DNA from 2 places in the Dryocola mayonis genome. Region 2 is predicted to be linked to the other one. Evidence: predicted binding sites of a transcription regulator. Region 2 holds the regulator's gene; the other holds the start of a gene.

What was found. The regulator PhoB, encoded in region 2, activates phosphate uptake and scavenging genes when phosphate is short. The targets are predictions, from matches to a motif close to CTGTCATAAAACTGNCNNAT.
Region 1: a site for PhoB is predicted at 5,069-5,088, ahead of nudF (ADP-ribose diphosphatase). Genes of this name have one in related genera too.

What each region holds. Positions count from the first base shown of each region.
Region 1 covers NZ_CP150452.1:3,581,707-3,588,967, forward strand. The annotation lists gene WLO32_RS17335 (NAD(P)H-dependent oxidoreductase) at 1-146, shown strand, start outside; gene WLO32_RS17340 (putative quinol monooxygenase) at 178-495, shown strand; gene parE (DNA topoisomerase IV subunit B) at 570-2,465, opposite strand; gene yqiA (esterase YqiA) at 2,512-3,087, opposite strand; gene cpdA (3',5'-cyclic-AMP phosphodiesterase) at 3,087-3,914, opposite strand; gene WLO32_RS17360 (DUF1249 family protein) at 3,940-4,362, opposite strand; gene nudF (ADP-ribose diphosphatase) at 4,365-4,997, opposite strand; gene tolC (outer membrane channel protein TolC) at 5,209-6,711, shown strand; gene WLO32_RS17375 (DUF1190 family protein) at 6,923-7,261, shown strand, end outside.
Region 2 covers NZ_CP150452.1:942,028-949,288, reverse strand. The annotation lists partial or broken gene phoR (phosphate regulon sensor histidine kinase PhoR) at 1-1,160, opposite strand, end outside; gene phoB (phosphate response regulator transcription factor PhoB) at 1,183-1,872, opposite strand; partial or broken gene sbcD (exonuclease subunit SbcD) at 2,055-3,267, shown strand; partial or broken gene sbcC (exonuclease subunit SbcC) at 3,270-6,426, shown strand; gene mak (fructokinase) at 6,467-7,261, opposite strand, start outside.

The DNA of each region.
Region 1 (7,261 bases), 1.6 Mb from region 2:
GTGTTTATCTGCCGTTCCATAAAGCCAACGAGTTTCTCGGCATGAAAGGCCTGCCGACCTTTATCGCAAACGACGTGATGAAGGTGCCGGACGTTCCACGCTTTGTTGCAGAATATCGCAAGCATCTCGGCGAAATTTTTGCTTAACTGTTGGTCTGCTTACAAAAAGGAGTTAGCCATGCTGACAGTGATAGCTGAAATTCGCACCCGCCCCGGCCAGCACCACCGCCAGGCCGTTCTGGATGCGTTTGCGAAAATTATTCCGACCGTGCTCGAAGAAGATGGCTGCTACGGCTACACGCCGCTGGTGGATCACAATGCACAGGTCGCGTTCCAGACTACCGCACCGGACTCTATCTTTATGGTGGAGAAATGGGAAACCGTTGCCCACCTGGAAGCCCACCTCGCTACGCCGCATATGAAAAACCACAGCGCCGCGGTGAAGGATGACGTGCTGGACATTCATATCCACATTCTGGAAGACGGCATCAAGTAATCCGCTGACGTCTTTTCAGTAATAAAAAAGGGAGCCGCTATGAATACCGGCTCCTTTTTTTATCCTGCGTCTCGTTACACGTCGAGATCGGCCATATCGCCTTTTTCCTGCAGCCAGTTACGGCGGTCTTCGGAACGTTTTTTGGCAAGCAGCATGTCCATCATGGCCAGCGTTTTATCGCTGTCTTCATCGCTGATGGTAAGCTGCACCAGGCGGCGGGTGTTCGGGTCAAGCGTGGTTTCGCGCAGCTGCAGCGGGTTCATCTCGCCCAGGCCTTTAAAGCGCTGTACGTTCGGCTTGCCCTTCTTACGCTTGAGCTGCTCCAGCACGCCGGCCTTCTCTTCTTCATCCAGCGCGTAGTACACCTCTTTTCCCAAATCGATGCGGTACAAAGGCGGCATCGCCACATACACGTGTCCGCCTTTGACCAGCGAGCGGAAATGGCGCACGAATAGCGCGCACAGCAGCGTTGCGATATGCAAACCATCGGAGTCTGCATCCGCGAGGATACAGATCTTGCCGTAGCGCAGCTGGCTTAAATCTTCGCTGTCCGGATCGATGCCGATGGCCACGGAGATATCGTGCACTTCCTGCGAGGCCAGCACTTCATCGGAAGAGACTTCCCAGGTGTTGAGGATCTTACCTTTAAGCGGCATGATCGCCTGATATTCGCGATCGCGCGCCTGTTTTGCGGAACCGCCTGCGGAATCCCCTTCCACCAGGAACAGCTCGGTGCGGCTGAGATCCTGCGCGGTGCAGTCCGCCAGTTTGCCAGGCAGCGCCGGGCCGCTGGTGAGCTTCTTACGCACCACTTTTTTGGCCGCGCGCATGCGGCGCTGGGCGCTGGAGATGGCCAGCTCCGCCAGCTGTTCCGCCGCCTGAATATTCTGGTTCAGCCACAGGCTGAAGGCATCTTTCACCACGCCTGAGACAAAAGCCGCGCACTGGCGGGATGAGAGGCGTTCTTTGGTCTGGCCGGCAAACTGCGGATCCTGCATTTTGACTGAAAGCACGTAGGCGCAGCGCTCCCAGATATCGTCCGCCGAGAGTTTTACCCCGCGCGGCAGAATGTTGCGGTATTCGCAGAATTCACGCATTGCATCAAGCAGGCCCTGACGCAGGCCGTTGACGTGCGTACCGCCCTGCATGGTCGGGATCAGGTTGACGTAGCTTTCCGTCAACAGCTCGCCGCCTTCCGGCAGCCAGAGCAGCGCCCAGTCAACCTCTTCGGTATCGCCGGCGAAGTTGCCGATAAATGGCGCTTCCGGCAGCGTGACAAGCCCGTTTACCGCTTCGCTAAGATAGTCTTTCAGGCCGTCCTGGTAGCACCAGCGCTGTTCCGTATTATTCACTTTATCGGTAAAGGTGATTTCAACGCCCGGACAAAGCACCGCTTTGGCCTTCAGCAGGTGGCTTAAGCGTGAGACGGAGAAGCGCGGGCTGTCGAAGAAGGTTTCGTCCGGCCAGAAGTGAACGCTGGTGCCGGTGTTGCGTTTGCCGCAGGTGCCGACCACCTGCAGGTCCTGCACCTTATCGCCGTTTTCGAAGGCGATGCTGTAGACCTGCGCATCGCGGCGAACGGTAACCTCCACTCGTCTGGACAGGGCGTTGACAACGGAAATGCCCACCCCGTGCAGACCGCCGGAGAACTGATAGTTTTTATTGGAGAATTTACCGCCCGCGTGCAGGCGGCAGAGGATCAGCTCGACCGCGGGCACCCCTTCTTCCGGGTGGATATCTACCGGCATGCCGCGCCCGTCATCGATAACTTCTAATGACTGGTCGGCATGGAGAATAACATCAACACGCTTAGCATGGCCTGCCAGCGCTTCATCCACGCTGTTATCAATGACTTCCTGGCCCAGGTGGTTTGGGCGGGTGGTGTCGGTGTACATCCCCGGACGGCGGCGAACCGGCTCAAGCCCGGTGAGTACCTCAATGGCATCGGCGTTATAACTGGATTGCGTCATGGTTTATTCGTTCAGATAGCGAAACAGAGAATCGGCCGACCCGGCCTCAATGCAGACCGAGGAAGTCGACAAGCTGTGTGAAATAATCTTCGAAGCCCACAAAGGCATGATTGCCGCCGGATTCCACCGTCTGGCGACAGGAGGTGTAATAAGCCACCGCCTGGCGGTAATCGAGCACTTCATCACCCGTTTGTTGCAGCAGCCAGATGAGATCCGGCGCTTCAAGCGGGTCAACCTGCATGACTTTAAGATCGTAAATATGGCGAGACTCTAGCACATATTGCTGGCCGGTGTAGGGGTTCTCGTTGGCGCCAAGATAATCCGCCAGCAATTCAAAAGGCCGCACCGCGGGATTGACGACTACCGCCGGCAGCATAAAGCATTGCGACAGCCAGGTGGCGTAGTAGCCGCCTAATGAAGAGCCCACCACGCCAAGCGGCTCGCCGCCGTGCTCAAGCACCAGCGACTCCAGCAGCTCTGCGGCTTCGCCAGGATATGGCGGCAGCTGAGGCACCACCATTTCTATATGCGGATGGTGCCCGGCAAGCCACGCCTGCAGGCTTGTCGCCTTGGCTGAACGCGGGGAGCTGTTAAAGCCGTGCAGGTAGAGTAGCGTTGACATCAGTATCCTTCTGAAGCGGTATCAGGATTAAATACTGCGCCCTTCAGACGGCATACCTCGGTGGTGACGGCGCCGTCCGGATGCAGCTCCAGCCAGCGCCAGCCGGGCTCGATAGTATCTAACGTGAAGTTGGCGCAATGCGGCTTAAACTGCACGCAGGTGGAAGGCGTCGCCAGCATACGGCGGCCGTTCCAGTCGAGATCCAACTCCTGGTGAATATGCCCGCACAGCAGGGCCTTCACCTGAGGATAATTGACCAGCACGTTATCGAGCTCCTGCGCGTTACGCAGGCTGTGCTGATCGAGCCAGCTGCAGCCCGCGGGCAAAGGATGATGGTGGAGCAGCAAGAGAGTGTGACGCTCGGGAGCGGCGGCTAATTTACGTTCCAGCCATTCGAGCTGATATTCGCTCAGTTCGCCATGCGGCACGCCAAAGACCTGGCTGTCCAGCAGCAGCACCTGCCAGCCGTTGCCGATATAGACCAGCTTTGAGGCCGAGATTCCCGCTTCGTGCAACGCGCTGTACATCGCCGGCTGAAAGTCGTGGTTGCCCGGCAGCCAGACGCAGGGCGCAGCAATTCGCGCGATCCCCTCAGCAAAGTGCTGATAGGCCTGCGCGCTGTGGTCCTGGGCCAGATCCCCGGTGGCGACGATCAGATCGCAGTGACGGTTCTCGGCGAGGATGGCCGCCAGCACCGCCTGGTAGCTTTCCCAGGTGTTGATGCCAAGCAGCGTTTCATTCTTTCCAGAGAATAGGTGGGTATCGGTAATTTGCAGTATCCTGATACGGCCCCCACCGGCCACAGGAAGATTTAACAGGCTTTCCAAATGGTGTCCTTAGGTTTCACACTCTCTAACAAACCGGAACCGCCATCGCTCCATGCGCCAAACAGTAGCGCAGCCAATCAGCAAGAAACTGGTTAATTTGATGCTTTTCGTCGCGTTGATGCAACTTTTTATTAGGATAATCATAACGTGCTTTAAAGCGGAAGATCTGCTGGCTTGAACACACTTCCGCGACCATCGCGTCATGGTAAAGCCTGACGGACATAGACGGCAGGCTCCAGTAGCTTACGCTCGGCGCGGTTTGCTCTATCTCAACAAGCGTAGTGTAGCGAGTGGATTCAAGGACGGTCAGCCGATAGCGGGCGCTATTAACCTGATAGGTTACGGTTTCGCCTGGCGCATCGTTGCGCGGCAGCAGGCGGCGCAGCTGGGCGAAATTGGTTTCGCACAGGCGCATCATTTCAGGAAAGTCAGGCGTATAGCGCTTCATAGTTAATCGTTCCACTCAATTCTCAGTTTTTCATAATGCAGCTGCAGCCATTGCAAAGCGATGACTGAGGCAGCGTTGTCGATAATCCCCTCTTCTACCAGCTGGTAAGCCTTTTCCCGGCTCACCACATGAACACGAATATCTTCGTTTTCATCCACCAGGCCGTGAATTCCTTCAGCGGCGGTGGCATCCACTTCGCCCACGAGCACGGATGACCGCTCGGTGGTTCCTCCCGGGCTTGCCAGATAGCTGAGCACCGGTTTTGTGCGCCCAACCACCAGTCCTGCTTCTTCCACCGCTTCCCGACGCGCGACGTCCTCGACGCTTTCGCCTTCTTCAATCATTCCGGCAATCAGCTCAAGCAGCCACGGCGTGTCGCTCGTGTCGTAAGCGGCGATTCGAATCTGCTCAATCAGCACAACTTCATCACGCGCAGGGTCATAGGGTAGCAGCACCGCCGCATGTCCGCGTTCAAAAATTTCACGCCGCACTTCACCGCTCATTTCGCCATTGAATAAACGGTGGCGAAAACGATAAAGATCGAGCGAAAAAAACCCGCGATAAAGCGTTTCCCGTGCAATAATTTCAACATCGTTTTTGGCTAACGTGACAAGCTTATTCTTAGGCTGACTCATGATGATGTCCTGATGGGTAATGGTAATGAAATGAGCGTTTTCAACCCTGTTTGACTGCCGTTTCATTTGCTATGTGGTAGATTGATGAAAATTCCGGATGGATGGCACATTACGCCAACCCGCCCCGCTGGCCGTCTCTGTTAGAATCGGCAAATATTTCGTCTCAAACAGCGCTAACAAAAACAATTTTGCTTCACAACAAGGAATGCAAATGAAGAAACTGCTCCCAATCCTTATCGGTCTGAGCCTAACGGGTTTCAGCGCCATGAGCCAGGCAGAAAACCTGATGCAGGTTTATCAGCAGGCACGTCTTAGCAACCCGGATTTACGTAAATCCGCCGCAGACCGTGACGCCGCATTCGAGAAAATCAACGAAGCACGCAGCCCGTTATTACCACAGCTCGGCCTTGGTGCAGATTACAGCTACACTAACGGCTTTCGCGATCAGAACGGTGTTAATACCAGCGGAACCAGCGCTTCATTATCCTTAACGCAAACCATTTTTGATATGTCGAAATGGCGCGCGCTGACGCTGCAGGAAAAATCTGCCGGCATCCAGGACGTGACCTATCAGACCGATCAGCAAACGCTGATCCTGAACACCGCGACGGCCTATTTTAACGTGCTAAACGCCATTGACTCGCTTTCTTATACCGAAGCGCAGAAACAGGCGACCTATCGTCAGTTAGATCAAACTACGCAGCGTTTTAACGTAGGCCTGGTTGCTATTACCGACGTTCAGAACGCCCGTGCGCAGTACGACACTATTCTGGCTAATGAAGTCACGGCGCGTAATAACCTGGACAACGCGGTGGAACAACTCCGCCAGGTTACCGGCAACTACTATCCGTCGCTGGCATCTTTGAATGTAGACACTTTCAAAACGAATAAACCGGATGCGGTCAATAACCTGCTTAAAGAAGCTGAGAACCGTAACCTGTCCCTGCTGCAGGCTCGTTTAAGCCAGGATCTGGCCCGCGAACAAATTCGCTATGCGCAAACCGGCCACATGCCAACGGTAGGTTTAACCGCCTCTACCGGCGTTTCTGATACCAGCTACAGCGGTTCTAAAACCAACACCCAGCAGTATGACGACAGCAACGTCGGCCAGAACAAAATCGGTCTGAACTTCTCCCTGCCGTTATATCAGGGCGGCCAGGTTAATTCTCAGGTCAAACAAGCGCAGTACAGCTTTGTCGGCGCCAGTGAACAGCTCGAAAGCGCGCACCGCAGCGTCGTGCAGAACGTTCGCTCCTCCTTCAATAACGTGAATGCCTCCATCAGCACCATTAATGCTTACAAACAGGCCGTCGTGTCTGCGCAAAGCTCGCTGGATGCTAACGAAGCCGGCTATTCCGTAGGTACGCGTACTATCGTTGACGTGCTGAACGCGACAACCGATCTGTATAACGCCAAGCAGCAGCTCTCCAACGCTCGGTATAACTACCTGATCAACCAGCTGAACATCAAGCAGGCTCTGGGCACGCTTAACGAGCAGGATTTGGTTTCGCTCAATACGAACCTGGGTAAACCAGTTCCGACAACGCCGGAAAGCGTTGCGCCAGAAAACGCGGAGCAGAACGCACGCGCCGATGGTTACACAGCGGATACCGCTGCGACCACCACCAACGCTTCCGCTCAGGCCGCGCCTGTTGCACAGCCAGCAAGAGCTACGGCGACCGGCAGCCGTTCCCGTAATCCATTCGGGAACTGATCGCTTTCTGCCTTTATTTTCGCTTTAGCTGTAAGCCCCGAAAAGACCGTTTTCGGGGCTTAATTATTTAGCCTGCCGTCCCCCTGTCACAACCTGCGCCATTGAACGTAAGGCAACGTAAAGATCCCCCTGCAAACCCTCGTCATCGCTTTAATTTCGACCATTCATCCCCTATCCTAAGCAACAAACCTACTGGGCTCAGGACAGATAAATGAAACGGACAAAAACTATAAACCACGCGTCGTTCCGCAAAAGCTGGAACGCCAGACATTTAACGCCGGTTGCGCTGGCTGTTTCCGCGGTCTTTATGCTTGCGGGCTGTGAACAGAGCGACGAAACCGTCTCCATGTACCAGAACGCGGATGACTGCGCCCAGGCGAACCCTGGCAAAAGCGCGGAATGCACCACCTCCTACAACAACGCCTTAAAAGAAGCGGAGCGCACCGCGCCTAAATACGCTTCCCGTGAAGAGTGCATCGCCGAATTTGGCGAAGGCCAGTGCCAGCAGGCGCCGGCTCAGGCCAGCATGGCGGGTGAAAACCAGGCGCAG
Region 2 (7,261 bases):
TGCCGCCCGTTTGCCTGGAGCGCGCTTTATCCACGCGGTAGAAACGCTCCGTCAGCCGCGGAATATGCTCCGCCGAGATGCCCGGCCCGTTATCCGCCACGCTGAATTTCGCCCCCTGCGGCGCCTTTTGCCAGCTGACGGTAATATGCGTGCCTTCAGGTGTATGATTCACGGCGTTGTAAACGAGGTTCGAAATTGCGCTGCGCAGCTGCTCCTCGTTGCCGAAGACCTTCAGCTCCGGGTCGACCTCAAACCGCAGCGTCTGCTTTTGCTGGCTTAGCGTCTGCGCCTCGCGCTCCACCACGCGCAGCATCAGCGGCACGTCGATCTTTTCGTTCAGCGCCATCGCCGGCGCCGCCTCAATGCGCGATAGCGTCAGCAGCTGCTTCACCAGCCCCTCCATACGCGACGTCTGCTCGCGCATGGTTCCCAGCGCTTTATCCCGCAGCGGCCCTTCCAGGCTCTGGTCCTGCATCATCTCCAGGTAGCCCTGCAGCACCGTTAGCGGCGTGCGCAGCTCATGGCTGACGTTGGCAAAAAAGTTGCGCCTTGCGCCTTCCAACTGGTGCATCTGCGTCACGTCGCGCGCCACCAGCAGCCACTGCTCTTCGCTGTAGGACATCACGCGAAACTCCAGGTGGCGCCCGTTGTTCAGCACCAGGGTCAGCGGACGGGTAAATTCTTTATCGGTTAAGTAGCGGGTAAATTCCGGATAGCGCAATAAGTTAAGGATATTCTGGCCGTTATCGTCCGGCCAGCGCAGGCCCGAGCAGCTGCTGCGCCAGGCCGTTGCACCAGAAAATCGTTCCTTCTTCCGTGGTCAGCACCACCGCGTCCGGCAGCGATTCGGCCCCGCTGCGAAAGCGCTTAATCAGATTTCCCAGCTCCTTACGCCGTTTCTTGTTGCGCAGCTGCATCTGATGCAGGCCGTAGAGCAAAGGTTCCCAGCTGCCCCGCCCCGGCGGCGGCGTCATGCTGCGGTCGACCCACAGCCACCAGGAAAGGCGCAGTAAATTCCAGAAATGCCAGGCCAGCAAAGCGGTAACCGCCGCCAGTAAAAACCAGGGAAGGTGGCCAAAAATCAGCCCGAGGATGACCGCCGGTAAACAGCAGAGCATCAGCTCCAGTACCAGCCTTTTCCATGACAAGCGTTCGAGCACGCGTCACACTCCTGTAAGGAAACTAAAAACGGGTCGAGAAGCGATAGCCCGTGCCGCGTACCGTTTGCACCATGCGGTCATGGCCGCTTAGTTCCAGCGCCTTGCGCAAACGTCGGATATGCACATCCACCGTGCGATCCTCAACGTACACGTTGGTGCCCCAAACGTGATTGAGCAGCTGTTCGCGGCTGTAAACCCGTTCCGGATGCGTCATAAAGAAGTGTAAAAGCTTAAACTCCGTCGGGCCCATATCAAGAGGATTTTCACCGGTCATCACGCGGTGCGACGACGGGTCGAGGCTTAGCCCCTGCATTTCAATAACCTCTTCCACCGCCATTGGCGAAATACGGCGCATGACGGCCTTGATGCGCGCCACCAGCTCCTTAGGCGAAAACGGCTTGGTGATATAATCATCCGCGCCCACTTCCAGGCCGCGCACGCGGTCTTCCTCTTCGCCGCGCGCGGTCAGCATCATAACGGGAATTTCTCTGGTCAGCGCCTCGCGTTTGAGGTGCTTAATAAACTGAATGCCGGAGCCGCCGGGGAGCATCCAGTCGAGCAGGATCAGATCGGGGAAAGGTTCGATAAGAAGATTCACGGCGGCGTCATAATCTTCCGCTTCTACTGGCTGAAAACCGTTTTGTTCGAGCACGAAGCTCACCATCTCACGGATTGGAGCTTCATCTTCTACGACTAAAATACGCTTCGCCATGTTTTGCCCTGTTTAAACAATGCCATTGCTGATTTGTGCGACAGTATGCGTCAGATTTATGACAGATTTATGAAAAAAATAACGGCCAGATGACGTATTGCCTTGAATTATGACGCGCGGAAGTGCCCTTCGTGACGACTGCCCTTATAATCTCCACACGCTTTTTTGCCACAGGACGGATTATGCGCATTATCCACACATCGGACTGGCACCTCGGTCAGAACTTTTACACCAAAAGCCGCGGGCCGGAACATCAGGCTTTTCTCGACTGGCTGCTGCAGGGCCGCGGTCGAGCATAGCGTGGATGCGATAATCGTTGCGGGCGATATCTTTGATACCGGCTCGCCGCCGAGCTACGCCCGCGAGCTTTACAACCGTTTTGTGGTGCAGCTGCAAGCCACCGGCTGCCGGCTAATCGTTCTCGCCGGGAACCACGACTCCGTCGCCACGCTCAACGAGTCCCGCGAGCTGCTGGCCTGCCTGAATACCTCGGTTATCGCCAGCGCTCGCCACGATGCGAGCGAACAAACGCTGGTGCTGAATAAAAAAGACGGCACCCCCGGCGCGATCCTCTGCCCGATTCCATTTTTACGCCCGCGCGATATTCAAAGCAGCCGGGCGGGGCTTAGCGGCCATGAAAAACAGCGTTCATTAATGGAAGCCATCACCGAACACTACCAGCAGTGCCACGCCGCCGCGCTGGCCGTTCGCGGCGAACAAAAGCTGCCGATTATCGCCACCGGCCATTTAACCACCGTAGGCGTGACCAAAACGGACGCCGTACGCGATATCTACATCGGCACGCTGGACGCCTTCCCGGCGCAAAATTTCCCGCCGGCCGACTACATCGCCCTCGGGCATATTCACCGTGCGCAGCTGATTGGCGGCACGGAACATATCCGCTACAGCGGCTCGCCCATTTCCCTGAGCTTTGATGAAACCGGCAAAGCCAAAAGCGTATACCTGGTGGAATTTGCCGAAGGCACGCTGCATGAGGTGACCGCTCTTCCCGTGCCCGTCAGCCAGCCGCTGGCGGTCATAAAAGGCTCGCTGAGCGAAATCGAACGGCAGCTTGAGCAGTGGCGGGATGCGTCTTGCGAGCCAAAAGTCTGGCTGGATATCGAAATCGCCACCGATGAATATCTGCACGATATACAGCGCCATATTCAGCAGCTGACGGAAAGCCTGCCGGTCGAGGTGGTGCTGCTGCGCCGCAGCCGGGAACAGCGCGATCGCGTCCTCGCCCAAAGCCATAAAGAAACCCTGAGCGAGCTGACCGTGGAAGAAGTGTTTGAGCGTCGCCTGGCGCAGGAAGAGACAACCGAAGAGCGCGGCCAGCGCCTGCGCACCCTGTTCGCCCGCACCGTCGCCGGCCTGCAGGATACGGAGGAATAAGCATGAAAATCCTCAGCCTGCGCCTGAAAAACCTCAACTCCTTAAAAGGCGAATGGAAGATAGATTTCACCCTGGAGCCCTTTGCCAGCAACGGGCTTTTCGCCATCACCGGCCCAACGGGCGCGGGGAAAACCACGCTTTTAGACGCCATTTGCCTTGCCCTTTACCATAAGACGCCGCGCCTCAATACGGTTTCGCAGTCGCAGAACGATTTAATGACGCGCGATACCGCCGAGTGCCTGGCGGAAGTTGAATTTGAGGTCAAAGGCGTGGCGTACCGCGCATTCTGGAGCCAGAACCGCGCGCGCAATGCGGTAAACGGCAATCTTCAGGCCCCGCGCGTCGAGCTTGCGGAAGTGGCAACCGGCAAAATCGTCGCCGATAAAGTTAAAGACAAGCTTGAGTACACCGCAAAATTAACCGGGCTGGATTACGACCGCTTCACCCGCTCAATGATGCTTTCGCAAGGACAGTTCGCCGCCTTTTTAAATGCCGACGCCAACGACCGCGCCTCGCTGCTTGAAGAGCTGACCGGCACGGAGATTTACGGCCTGGTCTCCGCCGCGGTGTTTGAAAATCACAAAAACGTACGCGGCCAGCTTGAGCAGCTGCAGCTTCAGGCGGCGGGCGTGGCGCTGCTGGACGAAGAGCAACAGCAGCAGTTGGCCGCAAGTTTGCAGGCGCTCACTCTTGATGAAAAAAACCTGCTCGCCGAACAGCAGAAGCTGCAGCTAAACCAGCAGTGGTTAAGCCAGCTTGAACAGCTCGATAGCAGGCATAGCCAGGCCAGACTTTCCCTTGCCGCCGCGGGCCAGGCCCTGCAGGACGCCGCCCCGCAGCTGGAAAAACTGACGCTGGCCCAGCCCGCCGAGAAGCTGCGTCCGCACTGGCAGCGCCTGCAGGAGCAGCAGGCCGCTTTGCAAAGCACGCTGGCTCAGGCAGATAAAGTAAACGCTCGCTTACAACAGGCGACGCAGCGCCGCCAGCAAACGCGGCTGTTCGCGGCGGCCAGGACAGCGGAACTTGCCGCAGAAACCGCGCGTTTGCAGGAGTGGCTGACAACGCACGATCGCTTCCGGCTGTGGGGCGCCGAGCTTGCCGGCTGGCGCATGGCCTTTAATCAGCAACAGCGCGATACCGCCCAGCTGCAGGCCCTGCAGCGCGATATTCTCGCCGGGCAGCAAAAACTCCAGGCTTTGCCCGCGGCTGAACTGAAGCTAAGCGCTGACGAAGCGAGCGCTCAGCTACAGGCGTTAGTCGCCGCTCGCCCCCGTCGCCAGCAGCTTGCCACCCTGCAGCCGCAGCTTGTTTCACTGCTCAAACATAAAAAACAGCAGCAGCAGGAGATCGCGACGCTCGAAGAGCAGTTAGCGAAAGGCGATGCGGAGCTGGCGCTAAAGCGTCAGCAATATAAAGACAAGCGTCAGCATGCGGACGACCTGGAGAAAGTGTGCGAAATGGAGCAGCGCATCGTCAGGCTGGAGGCCGAGCGCGCGCATCTGCAGCCCGACCAACCCTGCCCGCTGTGCGGCTCCACTCAGCATCCGGCGGTTGCGGAGTACCAGGCTTTACGGCCCGATGAAAACCAGCAGCGCCTGAGCGCGCTGCAACGGGAGGTCGCGACGCTGGCGGAACAAGGTTCGGCGGCCAGGGGCCTTGCTGGAAGCGCAGCGCCAGCAGCAGGCGAAGCTTACCGCCGCGGTTAAGGCGCTTAATGAAGAAGAGGCCGCGCTGCGCGCCCGCTGGCAGCAGCTGTGCGCCGAACTGCAGCTGGAATTGACTGCGGAAGACGATCTCAACGCCTGGCTCGAAGACGCAGAGCGGCGCGAACGGCAGCTAAACCAGCTCAGCCAGAGAATCGTGCAGGAGGAGCTGCTGGCTAAGGCGCAGCTGCAGTACGCCAGGCTGGAAGCGGAGATGGCCTCCGGGCGCGATGAGCTGAATGCCGCGCTCGAAAAAGCGGGCCTGCAGCATCCGCCTCACGGGGAAGAAAACAGCTGGCTTGAGCAGCGCCTGCAGGAATCGCAGCGGTGGCAGCAACAGCATGAACGGCTGCCGCATTTACAGCAGCAGCTCACCACGCTGGACGGCGTGTTAACCGCTTTCGTTGACGACGGCACCGCGCCACCGCCGCTGCCTGAAAATGAGCAGGCTCTTGCGCTGCAAAACTGGCATCGCCTGCACAGCGACTGCATTTCTCTTGCAAGCGAATGGAAAACGTTGCAGCAGCAGCGGCAGCAGGAAGAAACCCGCGCGGCCCGGGCAAAGGAGCAGTTCCTGAGCGCGCTGGCGGCCAGCCCCTTCCCTGAGGCCGCCGCGTTCCAGGCGGCCCTGCTCGACGAGCATGAGCGCCAGCAGCTGGAAGCGAAAAAACAACGGCTTGAGCAGCAGCATCAGCAGCAAATCATTCTTTGCCAGCAGGCGGAGCAGGCGCTTGCGCAACACAAATCGGCCCGTCCGCAAACGCTGGCCGCGGATGCGACCCTGGATTATCTGCAGCAGCAGCTTGCCCAGCTTCATCAACAGCTGCGTGAAAACACGACCCGGCAGGGCCAGATCCAGCAGCAGCTTCGCCAGGACGCGGAAAATCGTCTGCGCCAGCAGGAGCTGATGCGGGCCATCGCCGACTATCAGCAGCAGGTGGAAGACTGGGGCTATCTCAACGCGCTGATCGGTTCTAAAGAAGGGGATAAATTCCGCAAGTTCGCCCAGGGGCTGACGCTCGACAACCTGGTGTGGCTTGCCAATAACCAGCTCAACCGGCTGCACGGCCGCTATCTGCTGCAGCGTAAGGACAGCGAGGCGCTGGAGCTGCAGGTGGTGGATACCTGGCAGGCGGACGCGGTTCGCGATACGCGCACCCTTTCCGGCGGAGAAAGTTTCCTGGTGAGCCTGGCGCTGGCGCTGGCGCTGTCCGATCTGGTGAGCCATAAGACCCGCATCGATTCGCTGTTCCTCGATGAAGGCTTCGGCACGCTGGATGCCGAAACGCTGGATACGGCGCTGGACGCGCTGGATACGCTGAATGCGAGCGGGAAAACCATCGGCGTGATTAGCCATGTGGAAGCGATGAAAGAGCGCATTCCGGTGCAAATTAAAGTTAAAAAGATCAACGGGCTGGGGGTTAGCCGGCTGGCGAAGGAGTTTTCCGTAGGCTGATTTGACGACGTCGGATGGCGCACGCGCCACCCACCGCCTGTCACTTCTCCAGCGGCCAGAGCCACGCCGCGCCGCGCACGCCGCTGGAGTCCCCATGCACCGCCTTGCGGATCGGCGTCTCAAACTCGCCGCCGAACACCCAGGGTTTAACCAGCTGCGGCACCGTTTTATACAGCCGCTCGACGTTGCTCATCCCTCCGCCAAGCACGATAACGTCAGGGTCGAGAATATTGACGATGTGGGCGAGAGATTTTGCCAGACGCGTTTCGTAACGGCTGACAGCCAGCTCCGCCAGCGGATCCTGCTGTTCAGCAAGGTGGATAATCTCGTTGCCTTTAAGCTTAGCGCCGCTCAGGCGCTGGTAGTCGCCGGCGAAACCGGTGCCGGAAACGAAGGTTTCAATACAGCCCTGCTTCCCGCAGTAGCACGGCACCTCCTGGCGATGGCGCAGTTCGTCTTCGTCCATCCACGGCAGCGGATTATGGCCCCACTCTCCCGCCGTGCCGTTGCCGCCAATCAGGCTGCGGCCGTTGATGGCGATGCCCGCGCCGCAGCCCGTGCCGATAATCACCGCAAAGACAATGCCCGCTCCAGCCGCCGCGCCGTCGGTCGCTTCGGACACGGCAAGGCAGTTCGCGTCGTTCGCCAGCCTGACTTCACGCTGCAGCGCAGCCGACAGATCCTTGTCGAACGGCTGGCCGTTGAGCCAGGTGGAGTTAGCATTTTTCACCACCCGGGTGTAGGGCGAAATGGAGCCTGGAATGCCAAGCCCCACGGTGCCGCGCTCGCCCGTCGCCTCTTCGGCAAGCCGCACCAGCTCAACGATGGTGCCGAT